DNA from 2 places in the Rhizobium sp. P1_E1 genome. Region 2 is predicted to be linked to the other one. Evidence: predicted binding sites of a transcription regulator. Region 2 holds the regulator's gene; the other holds the start of a gene.
What was found. The regulator PhoB, encoded in region 2, activates phosphate uptake and scavenging genes when phosphate is short. The targets are predictions, from matches to a motif close to TGTCATNNANCTGTCAT.
Positions count from the first base shown of each region.

Region 1: the regulator PhoB is predicted to act here: its motif matches at 4,567-4,583, upstream of AC1D1Z_RS01385 (DUF1045 domain-containing protein).

Region 1 is NZ_JBFUAY010000001.1:260,272-270,035, forward strand. It holds gene AC1D1Z_RS01360 (DapH/DapD/GlmU-related protein) at 1-97, shown strand, start outside; gene phnC (phosphonate ABC transporter ATP-binding protein) at 215-1,060, shown strand; gene phnD (phosphonate ABC transporter substrate-binding protein) at 1,147-2,052, shown strand; gene phnE (phosphonate ABC transporter, permease protein PhnE) at 2,224-3,183, shown strand; gene phnE (phosphonate ABC transporter, permease protein PhnE) at 3,191-4,534, shown strand; gene AC1D1Z_RS01385 (DUF1045 domain-containing protein) at 4,675-5,370, shown strand; gene AC1D1Z_RS01390 (alpha-D-ribose 1-methylphosphonate 5-triphosphate diphosphatase) at 5,384-6,523, shown strand; gene phnN (phosphonate metabolism protein/1,5-bisphosphokinase (PRPP-forming) PhnN) at 6,520-7,116, shown strand; gene AC1D1Z_RS01400 (GrpB family protein) at 7,137-7,640, shown strand; gene AC1D1Z_RS01405 (DNA translocase FtsK) at 7,676-9,764, opposite strand, start outside.
Region 2 is NZ_JBFUAY010000006.1:89,605-99,368, forward strand. It holds gene AC1D1Z_RS04615 (hypothetical protein) at 1-214, shown strand, start outside; tRNA gene AC1D1Z_RS04620 (tRNA-Gly) at 241-314, opposite strand; gene AC1D1Z_RS04625 (2'-deoxycytidine 5'-triphosphate deaminase) at 374-1,468, opposite strand; SAM riboswitch at 1,542-1,620, shown strand; gene AC1D1Z_RS04630 (O-succinylhomoserine sulfhydrylase) at 1,663-2,847, shown strand; gene apaG (Co2+/Mg2+ efflux protein ApaG) at 3,090-3,482, shown strand; gene AC1D1Z_RS04640 (Hsp33 family molecular chaperone) at 3,511-4,503, opposite strand; gene argF (ornithine carbamoyltransferase) at 4,592-5,506, opposite strand; gene AC1D1Z_RS04650 (aspartate aminotransferase family protein) at 5,549-6,748, opposite strand; gene AC1D1Z_RS04655 (GcrA family cell cycle regulator) at 7,169-7,702, shown strand; gene phoB (phosphate regulon transcriptional regulator PhoB) at 7,884-8,567, opposite strand; gene phoU (phosphate signaling complex protein PhoU) at 8,702-9,415, opposite strand; gene pstB (phosphate ABC transporter ATP-binding protein PstB) at 9,460-9,764, opposite strand, start outside.

The DNA.
Region 1 (9,764 bases), on a different contig from region 2:
TTCCTGGTGGGACTGGGAGCATGACCGGCTGCGCCAGGCGCTCCCGGATTTCCGCAACCTGAGCGCGGAAGATTTTCTGTCCCGTTACGGCGTTTAAACCCCCGATATAGGGGCGGAGAATTGTGACAGGACTTACACAAATATGACATGTGAGGTTCATCAAGCGGGACTAATGCGATGCTGACCAAGGCCTGGATCGCAAGGGAAGAGCATGATGTTCGAGCTGAAGAATGTCACACGTCGTTTCGGAAAAAAGCTCGCCGTCGATTCCGTCACGCTCGCCATTCCTCAGGGCCAGATGGTCGGCATCATCGGCCGCTCCGGCGCCGGCAAGTCGACGCTGCTGCGCATGATCAACCGCCTTCAGGAGCCGAGCTCCGGCTCCATTCATTTCGCCGGCGTCGAGGTCTCCGGGCTTCGCGGCCACGCGTTGCGCAATTGGCAGCGCGACTGCGCGATGATCTTCCAGCAGTTCAACCTGGTGCCGCGCCTCGACGTCCTCACCAATGTCATGCTTGGCCGCCTCAATCATCGCTCGACGCTTATGAGCCTGCTCAACATCTTCACTCGCGAGGAACGCGTGCGTGCCATCGCGGCTCTCGAACGCCTCGGCATCGAGCAGACGGCGCTGCAGGCAGCCGGCACGCTTTCCGGCGGCCAGCAGCAGCGCGTGGCGATCGCCCGCGCGCTGATGCAGAACCCGAAGATGGTTCTCGCCGACGAGCCGATCGCCTCGCTCGATCCGCTGAACGCCAAGATCGTCATGGATGCGCTGCGCGATATCAACGAGCGCGAGGGCATCACCGTCGTCACCAACCTTCACACGCTCGACACCGCCCGCAACTATTGTGAGCGCATCGTCGGCATGGCCGGCGGCCGCGTCGTCTTCGACGGCAAGCCCTCGGAGCTGACCGCCGAAGCGGTGAAGGAAATCTACGGGACGGACAAGGACGGCGCCGGCATCGACGAAACGGTGACCTCCACATCGATCAATATCGCCCCCGAGCGGGCAGACCATCAATCCGCCGGCACACAGCCGCTGGCGCTGGCCGGCCTCTGAGAGAGGCAGCCGCGATCGAGCGCCCGCGTCAAGGGCACACTTCTTCGTAACGGGAAGGCCGGGGACACCGGTCAATAGGAGAGAACATGTTGAAGAAAGCACTCTTTGCGGCAACGGCGCTCTTCGCGCTCGCCGGCGCTGCCCACACTGCAGACCTCAAGGAATTCCGCATCGGCATCCTCGGCGGCGAAAACGAAACCGACCGCCTGCGCAACTATGCCTGCCTTGCCGACCATCTGAAGCAGGAATTCGGCTTCGAGAAGGTTTCGCTCTTCCCGGCCGCCGACTATGACGGCGTGATCCAGGGCCTGCTCGGTGGCACGCTCGACTTCGCCGAACTCGGCGCCTCCGGCTACGCCGCCGTCTACATCAAGGATTCGAAGGCTGTCACGCCGATCCTGACGACGCAGCAGAAGGACGGCTCGACGGGTTATTACTCGATCGGCCTTGCTCTGAAGTCCTCCGGCATCAAGTCCATCAAGGACGCCAAGGGCAAGAAGCTCGGCTACGCCGATCCGGATTCCACCTCCGGCTACCTCGTTCCGCTGACGCAGATCCCGAAGGACACGGGCATGCCGAACGACAAGTTCTTCGCCTCGACCCAGTTCAACGGCGGTCACGAGAACAACCTTCTCGCTGCCTATGACGGCAAGGTCGACATTGCCGTCGACGATAGCTCGGGCATCGGCGACTTCAAGGACGGCTACACCTCCGGTACCTTCCGCAAGGAAGTCGACAAGGGCGCCGTCGATCCGAACAAGCTGGTCGAAGTATGGCGTTCGCCGCTGATCCCGAACGGCCCGCTCGTCGTTCGCAACGCTCTCGGCGAAGAGTGGCAGACGAAGCTTGCAGCCTTCTTCACGGCTCTGCCGGAGAAGGATCACAAGTGCTTCGCCGCTGTCGAAGGCGGCGATTACAAGGGCTACGCGCCTGTCAAGCACGACTTCTACAATGCCGTCGTCGACGTCCGTAAAGCTGCCATCGGCGGCTGATCGAGCCGTTTCGAATGGGGGCGGCCGGCGACGGCCGCCCTCTATCTTTTGTCTACGGCGCCGCGCGTCTTAGACGCGCAAAGGACGCCGTAGCACTTCGAATTGCTGCATAATTCTATCCTCAAATCGATTCCGATTTGGGGATAGAATTATGAAGTAGGCGAGGCGTTGATGACTATTGCCGATACACACCCGCACATGCAGAGCACCAAGGAGATCGGCACCGCCTGGGACCGGATGGTCGCCAAGCGCCGCTTCTATACCGTCCTCGGCCTGGTTATCCTGATTGCGGCTTTCGTCAGCTCCGTCCGCTTCGCCGACGAGAGCAATGCCGGCCATTTCTTCGACCGTCTGCCGCATCTCTTCGACTTTCTGAGCTGGCTCATCCCCAGGGATTGGCACGACGTCTGGCGCGCGCTGTTTGACATAGCGAGCGTCAACGACAAGGGCGGCGAGGAATTCAACTTCGACAGGGGCCGTGTCTACGTCTGGGGCGCCTTCTACATTCCCGAATATTTCGAGCTGATGATCGTCACCATCAACGTCGCGCTGATCTCGACGATCGTCGCCTTCGTCTTTGCCGTCCCATTGAGCTTCTTTGCTGCGCGCAACCTGACGAATTCATGGCCGTTGCGCATCTTCACCAAGCGGCTGATGGAGTTCCTGCGGGCCTTCCCTGAAATCGTCATTGCCGGGCTGTTTTCGGCGATCCTGTCGATCGGGCCGGTCGCCGCCATCATCGCCATCACCCTGCACACGATCGGCGCGCTCGGCAAGCTCTTCTACGAAGTGGCCGAAAATATCGACATGAAGCCTCACGAGGGTATGAAAGCCGTCGGCGCCAACTGGTGGGAACGCGTGCGCTTTGCCGCCCTGCCGCAAGTGCTGCCGAATTTCACCTCCTATGCGCTGCTGCGCCTTGAGATCAACGTGCGCGCCTCGACCATCATCGGCGCCGTCGGCGGTGGCGGGATCGGCGAGGAACTGAAGCTCTCGATTTCGCGCGGCTTCGGCGCCAAGACGGTAGCGCTCGTTCTGCTGCTGTTCGTGACGATCGTCGCCGTCGACCAGTTCTCCGCATGGCTGCGCCGCCGCCTCGTCGGCGAGCACGCCTTCCTCCTGCAACATTGAGGCCGCCATGACGGTGATCGACGCAAACCGCATGCATGAGATAGAAACGCGCTATCCGGAATATTTCCACCGGTCGTTCCGCCAGCGTTTCGGCGGGCTGATGATCCTCATCGCAACGCTGCTCTACAGCCTCTATGCCGTCTGGTTCTTCGACCTGCCCAAGCTTTTTGCCGAAGCCCATTGGGAGCGCGTCGGCATCTATCTCAGCCAATGGGTGAGCTACGACGTTCAGCCGGAATTCCGCATTGGGGATGACGGCTCGATCGACATCCGTTATCCGCGTTTCTCGCCGCTCGGCGACAATCCGCACCCGGACTGGCTGGTCAACAATCCCGACGGCAGCATCACCGTTTCGATCAGCGGCACCGGCGGCAGCGTCACCGTTTCGAAGAGCGAGACTATCGTCACCGCGCATGGCGTCAGCGTCCCGGTGGAAGTTTCGAGCGGCGCGCCGAAAGTCGTCGGACCGGTACCCGGCTGGATGACAGTCTATGATGACAACGTGCTGGCGGATCTCGGCTTTGCCGGCAATGTCAGCATCTCAGTCGACCGGGTGAAGATCCGCAAACGTTTCATCGGCTGGGCGAATTTCATCTTCGACACGCAATCATCCTTCTTCGACAAGCCGGTCGGCGAGGTCGTCGGCCTCATCGTCTCCGGTCCGCGCATCAAGCCCGACCAATCCAACCTGTCGCTCGCCTTCGACGATATCTGGAACAACAGCGAATGGCAGCACGGCGACGTCTGGACCAAGCTTTTCCAGACGATCGTCATGGCGTTCCTCGGAACGCTGCTCGGCTCGCTTACCGCCTTTCCGCTCGCCTTCCTGGCAGCGCGCAATATCACGCCGAACCGCTTGCTGAACCAGGTCCTGAAGCGCTTCTTCGATTTCCTGCGCTCGGTCGATATGCTGATCTGGGCGCTGTTCCTGACGCGCGCCTTCGGGCCCGGCCCGCTCGCCGGCAGCGGTGCGATCTTCCTCACCGAGACCGGCACGCTCGGCAAGCTCTATTCCGAAGGCCTCGAGAATATCGACAACAAGCCGCGGGAAGGCATCAAATCAACAGGCGCTCAGACCGTGCTCGTTCATCGTTATGGCATTATGCCGCAGATCGTTCCCGTCTTCGTCAGCCAGACGCTCTACCAATGGGAATCGAACGTGCGCGGCGCGACCATTATCGGCGCTGTCGGCGCCGGCGGCATCGGCCTCAAGCTGTGGGAGGCCATGCGCACCAACGCCAACTGGGAAAACGTCGCCTACATGGTCATTCTGATCCTGATTGTCGTCTTCATTTTCGACGCCGCCTCGAACGCGTTGCGCCACCGGCTGATGGGCACGAAAGCCCACTGATCCATCCATCAAAGCAGTGGCGCCGCTGCCGCCATCATCATTCTGTCACGGAAATCTTTTAGCCGGGAGCCTGCTTGCGGTTCGCCGCCAAATCACTGCACAGTGCCCTCCCCGTTTGGACGATCTCCAGGATAAAAGCCTTGCGCTACGCTCTCTATTTCTCGCCGCCGAAGGATGATCCCCTGACCGGCGCGGCCTCGCTCTGGCTCGGCCGCCATGCTTTCACCGGCGAGACCTACCCTGCACCGGAATATGAGCAACTGGGGGCGGCAGAACAGTTCGAGCTGACCGCCGACCCGCGCCGTTACGGCTTTCACGCCACGATCAAGGCGCCCTTTTCCCTCGCCTCCTCGGTCACCGAGGAGGATCTCATGACCGTTGCCGAGGATTTTGCCCAGCGCACGCAAGCCTTCGAGATTCCTGAGCTCGTGCTCGGCCAGCTCGGCCGTTTTTTTGCCCTCGTTCCCGGTTCACTTCATCAACCTCTTCAGGATTTCGCCGCGAAGGTGGTAAGGTCCTTCGAACCGTTCCGGGCAGCGCTTTCCGAGGCCGATATGGCGCGGCGCAATCCGGAGAAGCTCAGCGACAGCCAGCGCGCCCATCTGCAGCGCTGGGGTTATCCTTACGTCATGGAGGATTTCGGCTTTCACATGACGCTGAGCGGCCAAGTGCCCGAGACACGTGCTCAGGTGATGAAAGCGATCCTGACAGAGCGTTTTGCCGATTTCATCGGCCGGCCGCTTTCGATTTCCGGCCTTGCCGTCTTCATCGAGGAGACGCGCGATGCCCCGTTCAAAGTTCATTCCTGGCTGCCGCTTGCCGGCGCCAAAAGCTGAAAGACCTGACGACATGAGCAAAGAGACCGTGTTTTCCAACGCCCGCATCGTTCTCGAGGATGACATCCTCTTAGGCTCGATCCTCATCCGCGACGGGAAGATTGCCGACATCTCCGAGGGCAACTCGGTAGCCGGCGAAGATTTCGAAGGCGACTACGTCATTCCAGGCCTTGTCGAGCTGCACACCGATCATCTCGAAGGCCATTATCAACCGCGTCCCGGCATTCGCTGGAACAAGACCGCCGCAGTTCAAGCGCATGACGCCCAGATCGTCACGTCAGGCATCACGACGGTGTTCGACTGCCTGCGCATGGGTGCGGACGAGGACGGCGGCTTCGAACATGGCGAGATGCGCGAGATGGCGGACGCCATCCAATCGGCGGAGAAGGAAGGCAGGCTGCGCGCCGAGCACCTCATCCACCTTCGCTGCGAGGTCTCGGCCGACAACGTGCTCGAACACTTCGGCGATTTCGAAAACGACCGGCATGTGCGGCTCGTCTCGCTGATGGATCATGCGCCCGGCCAGCGTCAGTTCCAGACGATGGACCAATATATCTTCTACTACCAGAAGAAGCGGGGCCTGAGCGACGAGGCTTTCGCCCGTTTCGTTGCCAAGCGTCAGGCAGAATCGGCGCGCAATTCGACGCCGCATCGCAATGCCATCGCCAAGGTCTGCGCCGAGCGCGGCATCACCGTGGCTAGCCACGATGACGCGACGCTCTCGCATGTCGACGAGGCGATCGACAACGGTGTGCGCCTGGCCGAGTTCCCGACCAGTTTCGACGCCGCCCGGGCGTCGCACGAGCACGGCATGAGCGTGCTGATGGGCGCGCCGAACATCGTGCGCGGCAAATCCCATTCCGGCAACATCGCCGCCCGCGACCTTGCCGAGATGGGCGTGCTCGACGTGCTTTCCTCCGACTACGTGCCGCTCAGCCTGCTGCATGCGCCCTTCATTCTCGCCGATGAGGTGGAGAGCATCAGCCTGCCGAAGGCGATCGCCATGGTGACGTCGACGCCCGCCCGCACCGTCAGCCTCGACGATCGCGGCCGGATCGCAACCGGGCTGCGCGCCGATCTTGTCCGCGTCCATCGTTCGCACGGCGTGCCGGTGACACGCTCCGTCTGGCGCCAGGGACGCCGTGTCGCATGATGCCGCACGAACCCCACGCAGGAGCCGGTGCCGAGCGCGGCATCATGGTCGTTGTCGTCGGTCCGAGCGGTGCTGGCAAGGACACGCTGATGAACCTCGCCGCCCGGCGTTTTGCCGGCCGTGAGAACGTGCATTTCGTCCGCCGCGTCATCACCCGCCACCGCGATGCCGGCGGCGAGGACCATCTTTCCGTCTCCCTCCAAGGGTTTGCCGCCATGGAGCAATCAGGCTCCTTCGCCGTCTGGTGGGAAGCGCACGGCCTGAAATACGGTATTCCCGCCGAGGTCTCGGTGGCGCTGTCCAGAGGCCATGTCGTTGTCGCCAACGGCTCGCGCTCGGCGCTTCACCGCTTCCAGGCGGCCTTCCCGCGGCTGAAGGTCATCAACGTCACCGCCCGCCCCGAAGTGCTTGCCGGCCGGCTGGAGGCTCGCGGACGCGAGACGCATGAAGATATCATGGCCCGGCTCGCCCGCGGACCGCTGACGGTGCGCGGCGAATATGACGTGGTGGAGCTCGACAATAGCGGCTCGCTCGAAGAGGCCGAGCAGAAGATGATCGAGATCCTGGACGGATTGCTGACCAAGGCGCATTGACCAGGCTCGAGGGAAAAGGCATGCGCGCCATCAAAGTGGCCGACTACGATCCCTCTTGGCCACTGCTGTTTGACGAGATCAGCGCGGAGGTTTCCGCCTTGCTCGGTGACCGCCTGCTTTCCATCGATCATATCGGCAGCACATCAGTGCCTGGGCTGGCAGCCAAGCCGAAGATCGACCTTAATGCCGTGATGATATCCGACGAGTTCCTGCCGACGGCGATCGAGGTGGTGCGCGCTGCCGATTTCGTCTTCCACGGCGATACCGGAGAGCAACGATGGGCTTTCACCCGCGATCATAAAGCTTACGGCTTCAAGCTCTACCTTTGCGGACCCGACAATCGCGGACATCGGGAGCGCATTCTGTTTCGCGATTATCTCAGGGATCACCCCGAGAGAGCCACGGCCTATGCCGATCTGAAACGCCGGTTGGCCGCAGAGGCAGGCGGCGATTGGGATTTTTACACCGGCGGAAAGACCGCATTTGTCAGCGAGACGCTTCGGCTGGCTGCCTTGAGGACATGAAATGGAGTGCGCAGTGCACTCCATGCCATTGCCGATTAATCGCCGTCACCCCGTCCCGAGACGATCTCGCGCTTGCCGACATGGTTGGCCGGGCCGACGAGACCTTCCTTTTCCATGCGCTCCACCAGTGAGGCGGCGCGGTTGTAGCCGATGCCGAGGCGGCGTTGGATGTAGGACGTCGAGCACTTCTTGTCGCGCATGACGACCTTGACCGCCTGCTCGTAGAGTTCGTTGCCATCTTCCGAGGCCATGGCGCTCTTGTCGAAGACGGCGCCGGCTTCTTCCTCTTCCGTCTCTTCCTCCTCGTCGGCGGTGACGGTGTCGAGATATTCCGGGCGGCCCTGGGTCTTCAGATGGGCGACAACCTTTTCCACTTCGACATCCGAGACGAAAGGACCGTGGACGCGGGAAATCCGCCCGCCGCCCTGCATATGCAGCATATCTCCCTGACCGAGCAGCTGCTCGGCGCCCTGTTCGCCGAGAATGGTGCGGCTGTCGATCTTCGAGGTCACCTGGAAGGAGATACGGGTCGGGAAGTTTGCCTTGATCGTGCCGGTGATGACGTCGACCGACGGACGCTGTGTCGCCATGATCAAATGGATGCCGGCGGCGCGGGCCATCTGGGCGAGGCGCTGGATTGCCCCTTCGATGTCCTTGCCGGCGACCATCATCAGGTCGGCCATCTCGTCGACGATGACGACGATATAGGGCATCGGCGTCAGGTCCAGCGCCTGGCTTTCCTCGATCGGAACACCGGTGCCCTTATCGAAGCCGACCTGGACCATGACATGGATGGTCTCGCCCTTTTCGCGGGCCTGTGCCATGCGGTCGTTATAGCCATCGATATTGCGCACGCCGAGGCGCGACATCTTGCGATAGCGCTCCTCCATTTCGCGCACGGCCCATTTCAGCGCCATGACCGCCTTCTTCGGATCGGTGACGACGGGCGTCAGCAGATGCGGGATGCCGTCATAGACTGACAGTTCGAGCATCTTCGGGTCGACCATGATCAGGCGGCACTGTTCCGGCGTCATGCGGTAGAGCAGCGACAGGATCATCGTGTTGATGGCGACCGACTTGCCGGAGCCGGTGGTGCCGGCCACGAGCAGATGCGGCATCTTGGCGAGCTCGGCGATGACAGGCTCGCCGCCGATGGTTTTGCCGAGGCCGAGCGCCAGCTTGTAACCGCTCTTCTCGAAATCCTGGCTCTCGATCATCTCGCGGAAATAGACGGTTTCACGTGTCACATTCGGCAATTCGATGCCGATGACGTTGCGGCCGGGGACGACGGCCACGCGGGCCGAAAGCGCCGACATCGAGCGGGCGATATCATCGGCAAGGCCGATGACCCGCGACGATTTCACGCCCGGCGCCGGCTCGAATTCATAGAGGGTGACGACAGGACCGGGACGAACATGGATGATTTCGCCCTTGATGCCGAAATCTTCCAGCACGCTTTCCAGAAGCCCGGCATTCTGTTCCAGCGTCTCCTGCGACATGATCTCGCCGAGGCGTTCCGGCGGTTCCTGCAGCAGGGCACGCGGCGGGAATTGATAGCCGGATGCGTCGATCCTTTCGGGCCGCGCGGCCAGGCGCGGCGACGGCAGGACCGCGGCGACAGGCGGCGTGCGCTGCGGCGCTGGTGCTGCCTGAGGGGCTGATGCGATTTGAGGGGCTGGCGCGACCTGAGAGGTTGGCGCCGCCTGAGGTACGGGCGCGACCGGTGCCTCGACAGCGATGCGGCTGGGCCTTTCCAGGGACGGGGCGGCCGGAGGGCGCACGGCGACCTTTGCGGAGATCGCAGCGGGCTGCGGGAGCGGGCGGGAGGTGACGGGAGCAGGGGCCGACCGGCCAGGACGCCATTCCATGACCCGGAACAGCGACGTGATCGACTCGGGCGAGGTCTCGGTCTTCGGGAACAACACCAAGGCGGGCGCGCGAACCGGCACCTCTTCGAAGGCCATGACTTCCCAGAAGGCGAAATCGGAAATGGAGGAAAGCTCGGCTGTGGCACGGAAGGCCGGCACGATGGTCTCGTCAGCGAGCGGTGACTGCTGCAGTTCGACCCTGTGCGGTGCTGCGGAAATTTCGTCCGGCCCCGGCAGATAGATATCGAAGGGCACG
Region 2 (9,764 bases):
TGGCGGCCCCGGCCTCGAACCCATACCGGGAAGCATCACCTATAGCGGCCAGCCCCGTACCAAGCTCACCAAATCACCGGTTGGTTCCGCCTTTCCGCATGATTTTATCGACCAGTACGGCCAGCAGGTGGAGGAAACCTACATCATCCAGCCCGACAGAAGCCTGATCATCGCGCATCGTCGGTACAAGCCGATCCGGTTTTTCGGGGATTAGGCGCATCAGGTATAGTTTGCGGGAGCTGGAGCGGGTGAAGGGAATCGAACCCTCGTATTCAGCTTGGGAAGCTGCTGCTCTGCCATTGAGCTACACCCGCGATGAAGCGAGATTTCCAACAGATGGGGGCCGCTGTCAAGTCGCGGCCGCCGGGAAGGCTCAGATGCGGAAGTGCTTCGAGAGCTTGAGGCCCTGGGCCTGATAGTTGGAGCCGAGGCCGGAGCCGTAGAGGCTGGCGGGCTTTTCCTGCATGTGTTCGTAGACGAGGCGGCCGACGATCTGGCCGTCTTCGAGGATGAAGGGCACTTCGTGGCTGCGCACTTCGAGCACGGCGCGGCTGCCGCGCCCGCCGGCAGGCGCATGGCCGAAGCCCGGATCGAAGAAGCCGGCATAATGGACGCGGAATTCGCCGACCAGCGGATCGAAGGGGGTCATTTCGGCGGCATAATCCGGCGGCACGTGCACGGCCTCGCGCGAGACGAGGATATAGAACTCGTCCGGATCGAGGATCAGTTCGTTGCGGCCACGGCTGTAGAGCGGCTCCCAGAAATCATAGATGTCGTGCTGGGCCTTCTTGTCGACATCGACGACGGCGGTGTGATGCTTGCCGCGATAGCCGATCAGGCCTTCCTTGTCTCCGGCGAGGTCGATCGACAGCGCGATGCCGCCGCCGGAAACGTTGGGCAGCTTACTGGCGACCAGCGTCTCGCTTTCATGCAGCTTCAACAGTTCCGGCTCGCCGAGCAGAGCCTGGCCGACGCGAAAACGGATCTGCGACAGGCGCGAGCCGCGGCGCACGACGATCGGGAAGGTGCGTGGGCTGATTTCGAGATAGAGCGGGCCGGCATAGCCTGATGGAATCTTGTCGAACTCCTGGGCGTAATCGGTGATGACGCGGGTGAAGATATCGAGGCGCCCGGTCGAGCTCTTCGGATTGGCCGAGGCCGACATGTCGGCCGGCAGCGCCAGGCTCTCCATCAGCGGCACGATATAGACGCAGCCGGTTTCGAGCACCGCCCCCTCGGAGAGATCGATCACATGCAGGCTCAGCCGGTCGAGCTTGTCGGACACCAGATGCGAGGGGCCGGGCATGAAGCTGGCGCGCACGCGAAACGCCTTGGCGCCCAAGCGCAGGTCGAGACTTGCCGGCTGGATCTGGTCACGGTCCAGCTCCCGTTCGGAGATCAGACGCTCCGTTTCGAACAGCGCGGAGATCGCGCGATCCGCCAGAATTCCCGTTTCACGAGCCATCATGCCTCATCCATCATTTGCCGCCGACAAAACCAAACTCGGGGAATTGACGCAAGCAGCTAACAGCAGTATTGCAGAATTATCCCGTGGTGATTTGGCCGGTCGGCTTGCAGCCACGTTAAACAAGTGGCTAAAAAGACCGGGTTGAAACCGGTCTGCTTTTGCGACCGGTTTTTTTGTTATGTGAAGGTGATGGCATGAGCAAGACCTGGCGCCCGGCAACCCAACTCGTCCACGGCGGCACGCTGCGTTCGCAATATGGCGAGACGTCCGAGGCAATCTATCTCACGCAAGGGTTCGTCTACGAGACGTCGGAGGCAGCCGAAGCCCGCTTCAAGGGCGAGACGGAGGGCTTCATTTACGCCCGCTACGGCAGCCCGACCAATGACATGTTCGAAAAGCGCATGTGCATGCTCGAAGGCGCCGAAGACGCCCGCGCCACCGCTTCCGGCATGGCCGCCGTCACCGCGGCGATCCTTTGCCAGCTGAAGGCCGGCGATCATATCGTCGCTGCACGTGCCCTCTTCGGCTCCTGCCGCTGGGTCGTCGAGACGCTGGCGCCGAAATACGGCATCGATTGCACGCTGATCGACGGCCGGGATCTTGCGAACTGGGAAAAGGCGATCACGGCGAAGACCAAGGTGTTCTTCCTGGAAAGCCCGACCAACCCGACGCTCGAAGTGATCGATATCGCAGGCGTCGCCAAGCTCGCCAACCAGATCGGCGCCAAGGTCGTCGTCGACAACGTCTTTGCGACACCGCTCTTCCAGAAGCCCTTGGAGCTCGGCGCCCATATCGTCGTCTATTCCGCCACCAAGCATATTGACGGCCAGGGCCGCTGCCTCGGCGGCGTTGTCCTTTCCGACAAGGAATGGATCGACGAGAACCTGCACGACTATTTCCGCCATACCGGCCCGGCGATGTCGCCGTTCAACGCCTGGACTTTGCTGAAGGGCATCGAGACGCTGCCGCTGCGCGTGCGCCAGCAGACCGAGAATGCGGCGAAGATCGCCGATTTCCTGGCCGAGCAAGGCAAGATCGCCAAGGTGATCTATCCCGGCCGCAAGGACCATCCGCAGGCCGATATCATCGCCAAGCAGATGACCGGCGGCTCGACGCTGGTCGCCTTCGAGCTGAAGGGCGGCAAGGATGCGGCCTTCGCGCTGCAGAACGCGCTTGAGATCGTCAAAATCTCCAACAATCTCGGCGACAGCAAGAGCCTGATCACCCATCCGGCGACGACGACGCACAAGAACCTGACGGAAGAGGCGCGCGCCGAACTCGGCATCTCGCCTGGTACGGTCCGCCTTTCGGCCGGCATCGAGGATACCGACGACCTGATCGAGGATTTCGCGCGGGCGCTTGCCAAGGTTTCGGCCTGACCTAGGGATAAAGGCGGCCGGACCTCATTTGGGGTTCGGCCGTGCCGGATCTCACAAAGTGAGGCCGGGGGAACAAGTTTGCCCGCCGCGGCGTTCCGAACCGGAATTAACACTGACAATTAGGCTTAACGATCGAAAACCCTTCGAACCATAGCCGTTTCAGCGATGATAATTGTTCCGTTTCTTGACGGACAGGGCCTCTTATAAGATACGGGTAACATATCTTGACTAAGGTGCAAGGCATGTATCGCGCCCTCACAAGAGACATCGAAGTTGTAGTCGAACCGTTCTATCTGGAGGAGCAATCCGATCCGGACGACGATCGTTATGTCTGGGGTTACCGGATTGTTATCAGCAACAATTCCGGCATCGCCGTTCGCCTGGTCAACCGTTACTGGAACATCACCGACCAGAACGGACAGGTGGACGAGGTCACCGGTCCCGGCGTCGTCGGCGAGCAGCCGCGGCTCAGCCCCGGCGACACCTACGAATACTCCTCCGGCTGCCCGCTCGACACGCCCTCAGGGCTGATGTTCGGCCATTACCAAATGGAAACGGATGAAGGCGAGATGTTCGATGTCGACATCCCCGCCTTCTCGCTGGATTCCCCCGGGCTGCTGCGCGTGCTTAACTGAGGCGATAGCGCACCGCCTCTTTTCAGAACTATTCGGCCGGCTGAAGCTCGGCCGGCTCGAAGCGGTAGGTGGTCGAGCAGAATTCGCAGGTGACGGCGATCTCGCCATCTTCCTGGCTGGCTTCGATCTCTTCGGCCGAAAAACCCTTCAGCACACCCTTGATCTTGTCGCGCGAGCAGCTGCAGCGATCAAAGACGGCGCGCGGTTCATAGACGCGCACGCCGCGCTCGTGGAACAGGCGAAACAGCAGCCGTTCGGTACCGACAAGCGGGTCGGTGAGTTCATCGGCGTCGATGGTCTCGACTAGCGAACGGGCTTCGACCCAGGCATCGTCCTCGCCATGCGGGCGGTTGCCGGTGTCGCCGTCGCCGCCGTGGAGATCCGGCTGGCGCATGCGCTCCGGCGCTTCCGGCAGGAACTGGGCGACGAGGCCGCCTGCCCGCCAGCGATGGCGCGGCTTGCCGGCATCGTCACGATCGAAGAGTTCAGCGGCGGCAAGGCGGACGCGCGTCGGGATCTGCTCCGACTGGCGGAAATAGACGCCGGCAATTTCTTCGAGCGTAGTGCCGTCGAGCGCGACGATGCCCTGGTAAGGCTGGCTGAACTTGCCCTGGTCGATGGTGAAGGCGAGCACGCCCTTGCCAAGCAGTTGCTCCGGCTCGGTTTCACCAGACTCGATCGCCTTGTTGAGCAGCGCCTGATCGAAACGGGCATAGGCGCGGACATTTTCCGGCGTCGAGAAATCGGCGACGAGGAGATCGACCGGGCCATCGCCCTTGGTCTGCACCGTGAACTTGCCGTCGAACTTCAGCGAGGTGCCGAGCAACACCGTCAGCACGACGACTTCGGCAAGCAGCCGGGCAACGGGTGCGGGATAATGATGGCGCTCGAGGATCGCATCGAGCATCGGGCCGAGCTGGACGGCGCGGCCGCGCACATCCAGCCCCTCCACCTGGAAGGGGACGACATGGTCATCGCCGGCGAAATCAAACTGGCCGAGGGCGGCTGCAGCTTCTGCCATGGCTTTCACTCCTAGTTTAGAGCGATGGGCCAGCGTGCCCTTCGCTCACGCGGTCGCGAGTTTGTGACTCGCGACGTCCGATTATGGTTCAGATCGCGCCCAGGCACCAAGCAAGAATCGACTTCTGCGCATGAAGACGGTTTTCCGCCTCATCGAAGACCACGGATTGCGGACCGTCGATCACTTCGTCCGTCACTTCCTCACCGCGATGGGCGGGCAGGCAATGCATGAACAATGCATCATTGCCGGCTTTCGCCATCAAGGCCGCGTTGACCTGATAAGGCTGGAAGACATTGTGACCCCGGGCCCGATGTTCCTGATTCATGGAGACCCAGGTATCGGTCACCACGCAATCGACGCCGGCGACCGCACGGTCGGCATCATGGCAGAGCATGATTTCGGCGCCCTCATTGCGGGCCCAGTTCAGATAGTGATCCTTGGGCTCGGAGCCAAGGGGTACGGCCATGTTCATGCGGTAGCCGAAACGCGCGGCACCCTCGACCAGCGAATGCAGCACATTGTTGCCGTCGCCGGTCCAGGCGATGGTCTTGCCCTTGATCGGGCCGCGGTGCTCTTCGAAGGTCATGATGTCGGCCATGATCTGGCAAGGATGGGTGTCATCCGTCAGCGCATTGATCACAGGCACGGTCGCATGCTCGGCAAGCTCGACCAGCCGCGAATGTTCGGTGGTGCGGATCATGATCGCATCGACATAACGTGACAGCACCTTGGCGGTGTCGCCGATCGTCTCGGCGCGGCCGAGCTGCATCTCGGTGCCGGACAGGAACAGCGTTTCGCCGCCGAGCTGGCGCATGCCGACGTCGAAGGAGACGCGGGTGCGCGTCGACGGCTTCTCGAAGATCATCGCCAGCATCTTGCCGGCGAGCGGCTTGTCGCCCTTGCCGGCCTTGAAGGCCTGCTTGCGGGCGAGCGCATCGTTCATGATGGTTCTGAGATCGGCTGATGTGACCGCCGAAAGATCGAGGAAATGTTTAGGGCTCATATCGTCTTCTTACCTGTGCTGCGCCCGAAGGCGGCAATCTCTTCAAGCCGTCTTCTTGACCTTGGAGGCGCGAATGCTTTCGGCGGCGCGCTCGATGCGGGCAAGGCCCTCGCGGGCTTCCTCGGCGGTAACCACGAGGGGCGGAAGAAGGCGGATGACGTTGTCGCCGGCGGGTACGCCGAGCAGATGGGCGGCGCGGATCGCCTGCAGCAGTTCGGCGGAGGGAACGGCAGCCTTGATGCCGAGCAACAGCCCCTCGCCTCTGATATCTTCGATCACATCGGGATAACGATCCTTCAGCGAGGCGAGGCCCTGGCGGAAGACCAGTGCGACGTCGCGCACATGCTGGAGGAAGCCATCGGCAAGGATGATGTCGAGCACGGCACTGCCGACGGCCATGGCGAGCGGATTGCCGCCATAGGTCGAGCCATGCGTGCCGGCCTTCATGCCGGAGGCGGCCTCTGAAGTGGCAAGGCAGGCGCCGAGCGGAAAACCGCCGCCGATGCCCTTGGCGACAGCCATGATGTCGGGGGTGACGCCCGCCCATTCATGGGCGAAGAGCTTGCCGGTGCGGCCGACGCCGGTCTGGACCTCGTCGAGGATCAACAGCAGGCCGTTGTCGTCGCAGAGCTGGCGGAGCGCCTTCATGAATTCGGTGGTGGCAGGACGGACGCCGCCCTCGCCCTGCACTGGCTCGATGAGAATCCCAGCCGTGGCATCGGTAATCGCGGCGCGGACCGCTTCGATGTCGCCGAAAGCCACCTGATCGAAACCCGGCGCCTTGGGGCCGAAGCCTTCGAGATATTTCTCCTGGCCGCCGGCGGCGATCGTCGCCAGCGTCCGTCCGTGGAAGGCGCCTTCGAAGGTGATGATATGGAAGCGCTCGGGATGGCCCTTGGAAAACTGATAGCGGCGCGCCGTCTTGATCGCGCATTCGAGCGCCTCGGCACCCGAATTGGTGAAGAACACCTTGTCGGCGAAGGTGGCGTCCGTCAGCCGCTTTGCCAGACGTTCCTGACCGGGGATCTCATAGATGTTCGACAGGTGCCAGACCTTGTCGGCCTGCTCCTTCAGTGCGCCCACAACATGCGGATTGCTGTGGCCGACTGACGTGACGGCAACGCCAGCGCCGAAATCGAGATATCGCTCGCCGCTTTCGGTGATCAGCCACACGCCCTCGCCTCGCTCGAACCGCAGCGGGGCACGAGAATAGGTGTCATAAAGCGGCGCGGCTTCAGCCATGGCGCGATCTCCATCAAAGTTGCCGGGCAATGACTCCGGCTAAGGAAACCAGGCCCGAAAAATCAAAAATGCCGCCTTGCGGCGGCGAGGGGCACTATTTCCTTTTCGCGCTGCAATGTCAACAAAACTGCGCCCTTAGCGTATGCAGCAAGGGTGTACAGCGGCATTTTCAGTCTTCAACAGGCATTATTGCAGAAATGCCACGCAGAGGCAGCAAGTTGGGGAAAACTACGAATTCGATTCATCCGGATTCATGCGACTCTTGTCACGGAGTCAGCCTCACACTAGGTTAAAGATCAATTACTAGACTGCATGCGGCGGAACTAGTCACCAAAATTGATCAAGCGTTTCTTGTTTCGGAGCTCCCGGGACAACGGTGAGGGATTCTGCCATCACCAACGCAAAAGGTGGAGACAGGGCATGAACTGGACAGACGAGCGGGTCGAGAAACTCAAGAAACTTTGGGCCGAAGGACTGAGCGCCAGCCAGATCGCTGCGCAGCTTGGCGGAGTCAGCAGAAATGCGGTCATCGGCAAAGTGCACCGGCTGAGCCTTCCAGGCCGTGCCAAGGCTGGCGGCACCAACACCGCCGCACGAACGCCAAAGCGCAATACATCGGCGCCGCGCGCACCGAACTACACCTCACGGGTCGCCACGCGCACCGTTACCCGCCAGCAGGGCGCGACCATGCTGAAGGAAGAGATCGAGATCGAAACGATCGAGGAAATGGAATACGTGCCGAGAGGCAACGTGGTCGTGCCGATTTCCCGACGCCTCGGCCTGACGGAACTGACCGAACGCACCTGCAAGTGGCCGGTCGGCGATCCGCTGAAGGACGACTTCCATTTCTGCGGCTGCGAATCCCCCGACAATTCGCCCTATTGCAGCTACCACCAGAAGCTTGCCTACCAGCCGGTCAACGAACGCCGCCGGGCAGCCGCGCGGGCCAGCTGAGCGGGCTGACCATCGTTAGAATGCAGAAACGGGCCGAGTGGCCCGTTTTTTTGTTGCTGGATGGAAGCTCAGGTTTTCCTCCGTCATGCTCGGCCTTGTGCCGAGCGCAGATCCTCGGCACGAGGCCGAGGATGACGTCGCGGTTTTGCCAGGGATTTGTCAGCAACTCAAATGGAAGCCCTCAGGCTTCCATCGAATAACCGGCGCCGCGGACGGTGCGGATGACGTCCTGCATGTTGGAAAAATTCAGCGCCTTGCGCAGGCGGCCGACATGGACGTCGACGGTGCGCTCGTCGACATAGATATCGTGGCCCCAGACGCCGTCCAGAAGCTGCGAGCGGGAGAAGACCCGACCCGGTGACGACATCAGGAATTCCAACAGGCGGAATTCGGTGGGGCCGAGGCGGACTTCGCGGGTCTTGCGATGGACGCGATGGGTCTCGCGGTCGAGCTCGATGTCACCGCATTTCAGTACCGTCGACAGCACCTCGGGGCGGGCGCGCCGCAGCATCGCCTTGACGCGGGCAACGAGCTCGGGGGTCGAGAAGGGCTTGACGACATAATCGTCGGCGCCCGTCGACAATCCGCGAACACGCTCGCTTTCTTCGCCGCGCGCCGTCAGCATGATGATCGGCAGGCGCTCGGTTTCCGGCCGCATGCGCAGACGCCGGCAGAGCTCGATGCCGGAGACGCCGGGCAGCATCCAATCGAGGATGAGAAGATCGGGCGTGCGCTCCTGAAGCCGCATTTCGGCTTCGTCGCCACGAAGGATGGTATCGACCTCGAAGCCTTCCGCTTCGAGATTGTAGCGAAGAAGCACGCTGAGGGCTTCCTCGTCTTCAACAACTGCAACTCTCGGGATCATGCGTGTCGGTCTCCTCGCGCATGATCCTTAAACCGGGGGTGATTTAAGCAATGCATCCTGCGCAAATTCAGAAATTGGCTGCGACCTCGTGCGCGCCCGGATGGGCGCGCACGCAAGTGGCGGGGTGTGGGCGGTTATTCGGTGACCGCGCCGACGGTGTTGGCGCTGTCGTCCTTCGGACGGTCGCCTTCCGGCTGAGCGCCTGTCGTCATGTAATAGATCGTCTCAGCGATGTTGGTGGCGTGGTCGCCGATGCGCTCGATGTTCTTGGCGCAGAAGAGAAGATGTGTGCAGCTGGTGATGTTGCGCGGATCTTCCATCATGTAGGTCAGGAGCTCGCGGAACAGCGAGGTGTACATCGCGTCGATCTCATTGTCCCGTTCGCGGATCGCATTCGCCTTGTCGGCGGAACGATTGGTGTAGACGTCGAGCACTTCCTTGAGCTGAACGAGCGCCAGCTCGGACAGATGCTCGAGGCCGCGAGCGAGCTTGCGGGGAACGCCGGTGCTTTGGACGGCGATGACGCGCTTGGCGGTGTTCTTGCCGAGGTCGCCGACACGTTCGAGATCGGCGGCGATGCGGATCGAACCCATGATTTCGCGCAGGTCCGAAGCCATCGGCTGACGGCGGGCGATGGTGACGATCGCCTTGTCGCCGATTTCGCGTTCGGCGTGATCGAGGATCACGTCGTCGGAGATGACCTTCTGCGCCAGCGCGGTATCGCCGTTGACGAGAGCGCGCACGGCTTCGCTGACCATCTGCTCGGCCAGGCCGCCCATTTCGGAAATCCGCCTGGACAGGAACTTCAAATCATCATCATAGGCAGAAAAAATATGTGTCGATGCCATGGGGCTTTATCCTCGAATAACGGGAAGGCTTGGTGTCGCCAAGATCAGCCGAAGCGACCCATGATGTAGTCCTGGGTGCGCGGATCGTCGGGATTGGTGAACATCTTGTCGGTGTCGTTCTCCTCGACGAGATTGCCGAGGTGGAACATGGCGGTGCGCTGCGAGACGCGCGCGGCCTGCTGCATGGAGTGGGTGACGATGACGATCGTGTAGTTCTCGCGCAGCTCGTGGATCAGCTCCTCGACCTTGGCGGTGGCGATCGGGTCGAGCGCCGAGCAGGGCTCGTCCATCAGGATGACTTCAGGGCTGACGGCGACGGCACGGGCAATGCAGAGGCGCTGCTGCTGAC